2 regions of the Anaeromassilibacillus sp. D41t1_190614_C2 genome follow, and region 2 is predicted to be linked to the other one. Evidence: predicted binding sites of a transcription regulator. Region 2 holds the regulator's gene; the other holds the start of a gene.
The links. Region 2 encodes NrdR, which represses ribonucleotide reductase genes. Its sites were predicted from a motif close to CACNANATNTNGTG; they were not measured.

Region 1: I2G69_RS05565 (anaerobic ribonucleoside triphosphate reductase) is a predicted target of NrdR. The motif match lies at 2,408-2,421, and genes of this name have one in related genera.

Annotation. Positions count from the first base shown of each region.
Region 1 is NZ_JADMOD010000004.1:107,700-112,844, forward strand. It holds gene I2G69_RS05565 (anaerobic ribonucleoside triphosphate reductase) at 1-2,219, opposite strand, end outside; gene I2G69_RS05570 (pentapeptide repeat-containing protein) at 2,669-3,280, opposite strand; gene I2G69_RS05575 (hypothetical protein) at 3,295-5,145, opposite strand, start outside.
Region 2 is NZ_JADMOD010000001.1:367,857-374,162, reverse strand. It holds gene I2G69_RS01590 (PASTA domain-containing protein) at 1-806, shown strand, start outside; gene I2G69_RS01585 (class I SAM-dependent methyltransferase) at 998-1,792, opposite strand; gene nrdR (transcriptional regulator NrdR) at 1,850-2,311, opposite strand; gene I2G69_RS01575 (sugar phosphate isomerase/epimerase family protein) at 2,414-3,199, opposite strand; gene I2G69_RS01570 (hypothetical protein) at 3,503-3,940, shown strand; gene abc-f (ribosomal protection-like ABC-F family protein) at 4,036-5,928, shown strand; gene I2G69_RS01560 (HPr family phosphocarrier protein) at 5,998-6,234, opposite strand.

The DNA.
Region 1 (5,145 bases), on a different contig from region 2:
TCATGCCGGCCGCAGCGCGGGCATACGTCGTCGATCACGCCGGTATAGCCGCAGACCGGGTCGCGGTCCACCGGATGGTTGACCGAGCCATAGCCGATGCCGGCTTCCTTCATGCAGCGGATAATCGATTCGAATGCGTCCACATTCTTGGCGGTGTCGCCGTCCAGCTCCACATAGCTGATGTGCCCCGCGTTGGTCAATGCATGATAGGGCGCCTCCAGCTGGATCTTGCGGTAGGCGTTGATCGGATAATAGACCGGGATGTGGAAACTGTTGGTGTAATACTCGCGGTCCGTGATCCCGGGGATTACACCGTACTTCTTCTTGTCGATGCGGACAAAGCGGCCGGACAGCCCCTCTGCTGGCGTCGCCAAAAGCGTAAAGTTGAGCCCGCGCTTCTCGCTTTCGTCGTCCATGCGCTTGCGCATATAGCCGATGATCTCCAGGCCGAGCTTCTGGCTTTCTTCGCTCTCCCCGTGGTGCTTTCCGGTGAGCGCCTTGAGCGTCTCTGCCAGGCCGATAAAGCCGATGCTGAGGGTCCCGTGCTTGAGCACCTCGGCGATGTTGTCCTCCGGGCCCAGCTTGTCGGAATCGAGCCAGACCCCCTGGCCCATCAGGAAGGGATAGTTATAGACCTTTTTGCCGCACTGGATCTGGAAGCGGTGCAGCAGCTGGCGGATCACCAAGTCGATGCGCTTATCCAGCAGTTCGTAGAAGCGCTTGATGTCCCCCTTCGCCTCGATCCCGATGCGCGGCAGGTTGATGGAGGTAAAGCTCAGGTTGCCGCGTCCGCAGGTGGTCTCATGCGTGCGGTCGTGCACATTGCCCATCACGCGGGTCCGGCAGCCCATGTACGAGATCTCGGTGTCGTAGTCGCCCTCCTTGTAGTACTGGAGGTTGAACGGCGCGTCGAGGAAGCTGAAATTCGGGAACAGGCGCTTGGCACTGACCTTGCACGCCAGTTGAAACAGGTCGTAATTCGGGTCTCCTTCGTTGTAATTGACGCCCTCTTTCACCTTGAAGATCTGCACCGGGAAAATCGGGGTTTCGCCGTCGCCCAGGCCGCGGTCCGTGGCGAGCAGCAGGTTCCGGATGACCATGCGCGCCTCGGGGGATGTATCGGTCCCGTAGTTCAACGAAGAAAACGGCACCTGCGCGCCTGCGCGGGAATGCATGGTGTTCAGATTGTGCACCAGGGCTTCCATCGCCTGATAGGTGGCGTCGTTTGTGCTGGTGGTCGCCGCCTCCACCGCATACCGGTGGGCGTCGCGGGCTTCCTCCTCGATGATCTCTTCAAAGCCGTTCTCCCGCTGGTGGCGCGGCAGATACGCCGCAACCGCCTCGCCGTACTCGCCGGCATTGCCGAGCGTCACCGGGCCGGGCAGCTCCTTTTGAACTGTGGCCGCCAACGCTTTCGCGTCGTCCATGGACATCGCCTTTGTGATGTGCAGGTATTTGGCCAGCTCGCGGTAATACGCCTTGCGGAAGGTCTTCGCCACGCCCGGCGCCATGGAATAATCAAAATTCGGGACGCTCTGGCCGCCGTGCATCTCATTCTGATTGGCCTGGATCGCGATGCAGGCCAGCGCCGCATAGCTGCGGATGTCGTTCGGCTCACGGAGGAAGCCGTGGCCCGTGCAAAAGCCGCCCTTAAACAGCTTGAGCAGGTCGATCTGGCAGCAGGTTTCCGTCAGCATATAGAAGTCTTCGTCGTGGATGTGGATGTCGCCGTTGATGTGCGCCGCTGCAATATCCTTTGGCAGCACATAGTTGTTGATAAAGTATTTCGATCCCTCGGAACCATATTTGAGCATGGTCCCCATCGCGGTGTCCGTATCGATGTTTGCATTCTCGCGCTTGATGTCCACGTCGCGCGCATCCCGGAACGTCAGCTCCTTGTAGATGTCCATCAGGTCGCCCTCGGCCTGGCGGATCTTTGCGTGCTCCGCGCGGTACAGGATGTACGCCTTCGCGGTCTTCGCGTAGTCCTCCGCGATCAGCATTTCCTCCACCTTGTCCTGTACATCTTCTACCGTGGGGATCACGTCGTCTGCAAAAGCGCTGGCCACCCGCTTGGTCAGCTCGTCGAGCGCCGTGCCCGTCATCTCCTCCTCGGCGACGGCCACGTTTGCCTTAAAAATCGCGTTGCGGATCTTTTGGGCGTCGAATTCCACCACAACGCCGTTCCGTTTTTTGATTTGAATTGCCAAAGTCTCCATCCTCTCTTTTGCATCCCAGGGAAAGCCCTCCCGGGCAGCGCTCCAAAACGCCGGCCCCAACCGGCGGCTGCCCCGGCAAAAGCCCCTTTCCGGGCAAAACTCCTAGAAAAGGCCCTCCCGAACCGGCTCCCGCCAGCTCTACGCGGCTTTGCTTGCTTCTACAAGCTCCTCTTACCAGGATTGCATTTTACTACATATTGGGGTCAGTGTCAATATATAGTCTGACAAATACTAGATGTCGTATTTTCCCAAATTTCCTATCCAAAAAAGGCCCAAATCGCCGGAAACGCGCGGAAGAAGCCGTTCTTGCTCCCCGCGCGTCGATTCCATTCTGTATAATTTGTTCGCCAAACGCAACAAAAAAATTTTTTATCCTTGGGCACCGGTACCCCTTCGCCCAGTTACACGGCATCCTGCGAAGAAACCGTACGGCTCTTGCATCGTCTCTATCAACCGGATACGATGCATCCCAAGCTCTCCGCGAAGCGGACCGCTTGCTCCAGGTCGATTTTGGTCTCTTGGAACCGCATCTGCCGGACGTCCACGCCGTTGAACCTGGCGCCGCGCAGATCCGCCCCCTTCAGGGCGGCGTCCGCAAACACCGCGTGGGAACAGTCGCAGCCGCGCAGGTCCGCCTTTTCCAGGTTAGCCCCCCGGAAGAACGCATGCGCCAGGCAGACCCCCTGCAAATCCATGCGCCGCAGGTCGCAGCCGTCAAACACCGTATCCGAAAAATTCCCGCCGCGGATCGCAAAGCCCGTCAGATTGGCCCCGGCAAAACTGCTGCCGCTGCAATTGCAGCCCTCCATCTCCGCGCTGAACAGGCTGGCCCCATGGAAGGTACAGTTCTGAAACAGCGTGGCGTAATGCATGCTGCCGTGTAGCGAGGCAAAGGAAAAATTGCAGTTCAAAAAGGCGCAATCGCGGGTAATCAGGCCGCCCATCGAAGCGCCGTGGAAGCGGCAATTGACAAAGCGGATGCCGCGCAGTTCCAAATCGGTGAACGTTGCATCCCCCAGATCCTGCCCTTCATACTGTTTACAGGCAGCGTCGAATTCCATCCCAGGCCCCTCCATCAAGGCTTCCGCAGGCGCGGTACGATCAACACCGCCACCAGCCAGAACAGTTCAAACAACAGCAGCGCGGCGGTGCTGAGCTGTTTCAACCCGGAATAGCATGCCAGGAACGCCACCAGAAGGAACCCCAAGATCACCGCAACGGTCTGCAACGCAACCGCAACAGAGATGTTGCTGCGCTGCCGCACGCAGGCGGTCAGCATACGCATCATCGCGGTGGGGCGGCCCTTTGTCGCAAGCAGGGCGTCGGTGCGCTCGTCCGGCGCTTCAACCAGCTTCAAATATTCCTGTCCCAGGCGCTCCGGCAACACGCGGATCCCATGCTCGTCCAGGTCGAATACCTGCGCCAGCAGGCGCGGCGTAATATTCGGGTCGCAGGTGCGCACGATCAGGCTGATCCCGTTGTCCTCCATCCGGCGCAGCTCCGCCGCACGGCGGCGGTCCGAATTGTAAGAGAGGACGAACATAGCCACGAGATCCCCGCCGGAAGCCAGGTATACCACCTGCTTGCCCCCCAGCAGATATTTTTCTTCGTAGTCCCTCGAAGGCGGCTCGATGCCGTACCCCTTCATCAGGTCGCGGTTGCCGACCAAAATTCTCCGGCCCGAGACCCAGCCCACAACGCCCTTGTCGTCCTCATAGCTGAGGTTCTCGATCTTCGGCAGGATGTCGTGGTGGCTCTTGATAATCTGGTCAAATAGGTCGCTCAGGGGCCCCCCTGTGGCGCACATCAGCGCGGTGGCATCGACAATCGCGTCGTCGATGCGCTGGCCCCCAAACGTCTTAATCCCATTGAGGATCACTGTCCCCTTCGGGAACAGGTCCTTTGCATCGAGGATCACCGCATTCGCCGTGGAAAAGTGCTCGACCGCGGGATAGCCGACCACCATGGCCCCGACGCGCGTCGCCAGCTTGCTCAGGCGGGCGAGGGGGAAATTGACGCTCAACATATTCATCATCGGCACGCTGATGCAGGTGGCGGCCGCGAATACGGTGATTGCGCCGATCACATCCTGGTTTAACACATAGTACACGATGCACAGCACCAGCGAAAGGATCGCTCCAAGCGGGGCGATGATGTGCGAGCTCTGGTCGCTGGGATCGTTCTCATAGCTCAAGCTCAGGAAATGCTTGAGGAAATCCGTCTTGTTCTGATAGGCGATGGCGGGCGTGTCCGCCACACAGCCCTTGGCCATTTGAAGCGCGGTGTTGTGATCGTCGAAATACTGCACCGCATATTTCGGATCCGGCGACGCGACAAAGCGGAAGTTGTGCCGGATGCGCTTGATGAGCGAGAACTTGCCCGCTGTGTTCAAAAACAGGGCGGCGGACGCCAAGACCGCATATGCGTGGACGCTGGACGAAGCCACGCTCTCCGGCGAGAAGAGCAGCGCCACGCTCTGGATCAGCGCCGCAACCGCCGCAACCGCGACCCCGCTGTCGGAATTGGCTTGCAAACGGACCATGGATTTGATCCCGTTGAAGATGGTCACCCAGCAAAATACCGAGGCAATCCCCAAAAAGATCAGATTTAAAATCAAATACGTCTGCGTCGGCAGGGCGCCGCGGATCGCCCCCGGCAGCAGGCTGGTCATCTCTCCCAAAACGCCGAGCACCAGCAGCAACACGGTGATAATCCCCGTGACCGCCAGGCGCAGCGTCAGCTCCCGGAGGCTGGAACCCAGCTCGTGCGCAACGGAGGGCGCGTCCGAGGGCTTTTGGTAATCGTCCAGCTCGTCCGGCTCCTCCGGCAGGTTGTCCTCCGGGTCGTTGTCCGGCTCTTCCTCGCCCATGATCGAGAATTTCTTCTTTTTCTTGGGCGGGGGCGGCGTCTCTTCTTCCTCCGCCTC
Region 2 (6,306 bases):
GTGCCGAGCTTTCCGCTGCACCAACGATTACAGCTACAATCGAGGGGCCGGAACTTTCGCAAGGGCTCGAAAATCGGGAACCTCCCCAAAAGAAAGAACACACGGCGGCCTGGATGTTAATTCCTTGCTTGGTGGCGCTGGTCTTGTTTACAGCCGTCGGCGTTATTTGGCTTTCTTATGGAGGGCCTTTTATCCAAACACAGACCTCTGAAGGGCTGGAGTCTGGAGCCGAAACCAGTTTATCCTCTTCCGACGCATCCGGCGGCGAAGAAACGGCTATGCTACAGTTAACCCCTGGCGAGTCGGCCATTCCAAACGATAAGATCGAAGCTCCGAACCTAATCGGGCAGAACTACGATTCCTTAATTGAGGTCACTTCCTCCGGGGCAGACTATCAAGTGCTCCGCTCCTCCGAAGAATTCAACGATGCGGTTCCGGAGGGGGAGGTCATCTCGCAATCGCCTGCCCCTGGGGAAGAAATGGAACGCGGCGGCTCCATCGTTGTGGTGGTAAGCAAGGGTCCGGAGATCCGCACCTTGCCGCCCATCGCTGGGAAAACACTCGCGGATGCTTCCACAACGGTTACCGCGGCAGGCTTTGTCCCTACAAAGGCCGAAGCATTCAGCGATACGATTCCATCCGGTTATGCGATCGGCTACCAAGGCTTGGAGGAAGGGAGCGAACTTCCCTATGGGTCTCAGGTGGTCATCGTCATCAGCAAGGGTCCGGAAAATCCGGATGCGTTGCTTTCCGAACCTGCGGAACCGTCTACAGAAGAGCAATCGTCTATTCCCTTGGTGGAATAATTGGCAATGGGTTATATAAAAAAGACAAGCTGGGAAAAGATTTCCCAGCTTGTCTTTTTTATATGTTTATATCCCTTTGTAACCATTGTGGGCGATCCAGCACAACATCTAACACACTTCTGTCTGAACAGGCGCACCATGGCTTCCGATATATAAACCTCGCAAACGGCCAAAATGCTTCACTGGCCGGCCTATTTTTTAACGCGCAAAACGGTCATCGCCGCATAGTGTTCAATGAAAAAATGTTCCGGCGCAATTTGCTGCAAAAGCTGCATATGTGCTTCTTCAAACGCCGCTACTTCCTTTTCAGAGAGGGACGCCCCGATCCCTCTGCATGCCTTCATTCTGCCGTTCCAGCTTTCCCGGGTGAACGGAATCTTTAAATCGAACAGGTATTCCTGTTCGACCGTAAAATACATCTCGGTTTCAGGAGGCAGTTCGATGGGATGCCTGGTCTCTCCCCCGCCGCTCCACGACGGATTATAGCGGAGTACCAATTGCTCGCTTGCACGTGCAATCGGGTCCTCCCCCGGCAGCCATGCCATATAGAGGATCGCAAGCCGTCCCCCGGGCCGGAGCATCCGCCGCAAGTTTGGCAAAAGCTTCTTTGCATCAAAATAGAAAAAGCACTGGCACGCTGTGACCACATCAAAAGTATGATCCGGAAAATCCACGGATTCCGCCGGGCAAGCAAAAAAATCGATCTGCATACCCGCCTGTTTTGCGAGCCGCCGGGCCTGTTCAATCTGTTCCGGTGAAAGATCGATCCCTACAAACTGCGCGCCATAGCAATACAGATTGCGCGGCAAAACCCCCGTGCCCGTCCCCAAGTCCAAAACGGTTTGCCCCTGTACACATAGGCCGGCGTCTAAAATCTGCCGGTAAAACATTTCGGGATAGATGTCCCGATATTTTGCATAATCTGCGGATGCCTTTCCCCAATCAAACGGCTTCCCACCGTCCACCTTTGGATTTACAACCGCCATGGCAATCCCTCCATAAAAAAGATGGCACAAAACTGCGCCATCTTCTCTCGTATACAATCAATCCCTGCGGGCTTTCATCATCCGGTCCAATTCTTCTTTAAAGGTTGCAATATCCTTGAATTCACGATACACAGAGGCAAAGCGCACATATGCAACCTCATCGATGGTTTTCAATTTCTCCATCGCGTACTTTCCAATCAGGCTTGATGGGACCTCGCGATCCAAGGAATTCTGCAAGCTTCCCTCGATTTCATCCACAACACGCTCTAAGGTATCAATGGAAACCGGGCGTTTCTCACAGGCGCGCAAAAGGCCATTCAACAACTTATTGCGGTCGAAGCTCTCGCGGGATTTATCCTTTTTAATGACAATGATCGGAACTGTCTCGATGACCTCATAAGTTGTGAAACGTTTCCCACATTTTAAGCATTCCCTACGCCGCCGAATACGTTCCCCTTCGTCCGTTGGGCGCGAATCGATCACTTTACTTTCATCATAACCACAATACGGACATTTCACAGCTATTACCCCTCCACAAGAAATTGTATGATTTTATCAAATTGTAACATATTTATGAGAAAAAATGCAAGATGTTTTGTCCGAAAAGGGTCGCTTTTTCCTTTATACGAGCTGTTGTACAACGTCCCTTGCCTCCTGCAATTCCGAAAGGGCCGAAAAGTTCTTGCGATAAACCTCAATCATCAAATCTCCTTGGTAATGAAAACCGAGCAGCATCTCCCGGAACCGCTGAAAATCCACGGTCCCGCGGCCAGGCAGCAGGCAATCGTAGCCGGGGGCGTTGTCGTTGATATGCACATGGACAATCCGCTCCCCCATGGCTTCACAGACCGCAAAAGGGTCCTGCCCTGCGCGGACTGCCTGCTTCAAGTCGATCACAAATGCGCACGTATCCCCCAGATACGCGCGCATCCGCCGGAGAAACCCAGGGGACTCACTGCGAAACTTATTGACATTTTCCTGCGCAACGGTTACGCCGTAGCACTGCCCCAACGCATAGAGCGCCGCATACCGTTCAAAATAGGTCTCTTCGGAAATGCCAGCATTGGCATAGTCCCTTTGCCCGTGCAGCACCACAATCGAAGCACCCAGACAGTTTGCCGCATCAAAATACTGTTTATAAAACTCCAAACTATCCTCAAACCGGCGTTCGTATTCAGAAAACAATAGGAACCCTTCATAGCCGGAGGTAAACGGATGTACCGATTTAATCTCCGCACCGTATGCATCCGCCACATTGCGCAGTTGCCGCAGATAATCCGGCGTAAACTCTGAAAAAGTATTTAAGAACACCTCAAACAAACGAAAATCCAGGGAGAGAAGCGTTTGAAAGGAGCGCTCCAACTCCAAAGGATAAAGACAGGCTGTGGAAATACCTGTTCGCATCATTCATACACCTCATTTTCTTGCTAGATACCGTTCTTTTTATTATAACACGTTTCACATCTTTTGACGTTTGAATCCCGTCGTTTGAAGGGATAAGGCCATTGCATCAGGCGGTCTGTCCCATGTGTTTCGATCGCAGCCGGGAATTTGCAGCTGATTGCTGCATCAAAACCTCTTGGGAAAAATCATTTGAAGTTCGCTGCCGCTTACACTGAACTGTATTATACCATCCTCCCCGAAAAAAAGCCAGATTAAACGGGCATGCCGGCGCACATACTAACCAAAAACAGAAAGGCGGCAAAAAGTATGGTCCAAAATCAAAATGTCCAGCTGTTAAAGGAACTCTATGAGGCCTCCCATATGGGGATTGAAGCGACCAACCTGGTCACCCCAAAAGTCAAAGACGAAAGCCTGCGCGAAGAAATCGAGCGCCAGCGCCAAACCTACAAAGGGCTTGCTGTCAAAACCGAGCGTATGCTTGCAGAGGCCGGCGAAACCCCGGATGCGGAATCCGCCATGAAGAAAGCCATGCTGTGGGGCTCAGTACAAATGAACACGCTGATAGATTCCTCCCCCACGCATATCGCGGAGATGATGATCAACGGCACCACCATGGGCATCGTGGATATGACCAAAAAGCTGAACCAGCTGGATGAAGCCGATGCCGGGGCCAAAAAGCTCGCAGAGGAATTCATCCGGGGGCAGCAAAAATCCATCGAGGTATTAAAGCAGCATCTATCTTGATTTCATGCTGGGAATTCTTTATAATGGAAGGGAACGTCTTTGGGCGTTCCCTATTTTTATGACCGGGCATCTTTGCCCACAAAAGGAGAATTTCCATGGCTTTGCTGAGTGCAAGCAATTTGAATAAATCCTTTGGCACCGACCTTGTATTTCGCAATGCTTCCTTTGAGATTCAGGAAAACGACCGCGTCGGCTTGGTTGGGGTCAATGGCTCCGGGAAAACCACCCTCTTTAAGATTTTAACCGGGGAACTCGACGCCGACAGCGGCAATATCTATAAGGCCAATGCCACTGTGCTGGGATATATGGAACAGCACGTCTGCCGCGATTTGGAACGCAGCGCCTACAGCGAGGTGCTCACCGTCTTTTCCGATCTGCTCGCAATGGAGAAGGAATTGGAAGAAATCAACCTGGCATTGCAGGCGCATCCCACCGACGCGCTGATCGAGCGCCAAGCGCTCCTCAACGACCAGTTCGTCCGGTTGGGCGGGCTCACCTGCCGGGCGCGGGCGCGTTCCACCCTTCTAGGGTTGGGGTTTGATGACGCGCAGATGGGAATGCCGATCGGCGTGTTGAGCGGCGGCCAGAAGGCGAAGCTTCAGCTCGCCAAAATGCTGCTCTGTGGCGCCAATCTTTTGCTCCTGGACGAACCGACAAACCATCTGGACATCACGTCCGTGGAATGGTTGGAGGATTTCCTGCGGGCCTATTCCGGCGCGTTCATCGTGATTTCCCATGACCGTTACTTCCTCGACCGCATCACCAACCGTACCTTTGAGATGGAAAATCACAAACTCACGCTTTATAAGGGGAACTATACCAATTATCTCCGGCAAAAGGAAGAGGACAACCTGGCCGTTCAGCGCAAGTACGAAAACACCACCAAGGAAATCCACCGGTTGGAGGGCATTGTCGCCCAACAACGGCAATGGAACCGCGAAAAGAACATCAAGACCGCGGAAAGCAAGCTGAAGATGATTGAACGCCTGGAGAGCACGCTGGAACGGCCGGACGAAGAGGTTGAATCCATCCACTTTGATTTTGGAATCCGGCAGCGCGGTGGCAACGACGTGCTGATGGTGGACGATCTAGCTCTCTCCTTTGACAACAAACAGTTGTTCCAACATGTGAATATGCACATCCGCCGTGGGGAGCGCGTCTTTTTGATCGGTCCCAACGGCTGCGGGAAGACGTCGCTTCTCAAGACGCTCCTGGGCATCCATTCCCCTACAAAGGGCGAGGTCCGCTTTGGCGCGGGGATCGAAACGGGTTATTACGACCAGATCCAGGAGGGATTGCATCCGGAAAAAACGGTGTTGGACGAGATTTGGGACAGCTATCCCCAGATGACGCAGACGGAAATCCGGAACGCACTGGCGGTATTCCTGTTCAAGGGGGAGGACGTGTTCAAGAGCGTTTCCGCCCTCTCCGGTGGAGAGCGGGCGCGCGTTCTGCTATTGCGCCTGATGCTCTCCCGCGACAATTTCCTCCTGTTGGACGAGCCCACCAACCACCTGGACATCGGCTCCTGTGAGGCGTTAGAGACGGCCTTACAGAGCTATGAGGGGACGTTGCTGATCGTCTCGCACGACCGTTATTTAATCAACAAGATCGCCGACCGCGTCTACTATCTGGACGAAACCGGCGTGAAGGAATACATTGGCAATTACGACAGCTATTTGGAAAAGGCCAAAGCGGTCGCCGTCCAAGAGACGCAGAAGGCTGCTCCGAAGGTCAACGAATACAAGCTCCGCAAGGAGCGCGAGGCCGCCATCCGCAAGGACCGCGCCGCTGTCCGCCGCTTGGAAGCGCAGATCGAAGAGACCGAGCAGGCCATTGCGGAGGCGGAGGCAGAGCTGGAAAACCCGGAGATTGTAAGCGACTACCAGGCCATGCTGGAGCTTTCCAAGAAATTGGAGGAATTGAAAGCGAAAAACGAGGAATTGTTTCTCGAGTGGAGTACTTTGAGTGAAAAATTGGGCGAATAGGGCCGTCCTTTCTTATCAAACATCAAAAGAAAAAGCTCAGCCGGATGGCTGAGCTTTTCAACCTATTTATCAATGCACTTGAAACTGCACTACTTGTGCAAGAAAATCCTGTACCTCCGGCGCGTCGCTTTCGACTACGACGTTGATCGGCTTCGACAGATCCAGGCTGAATACTCCCATGATGGACTTCGCATCGATCTTATATTTCTCCGTTGTCATCTGGATCGGGAATGCATATTTGTTCGTAAGCGAAACGAAGTTCTTGACCTCCTCGATGCTGGTAAGCATCACTTGTATCTGACTCATGTTAAAAACCTCCACTTTGATGTCATTCTTTGTTTTCTCATAATAACGCACCTGCTGTAATCGGTCAATACA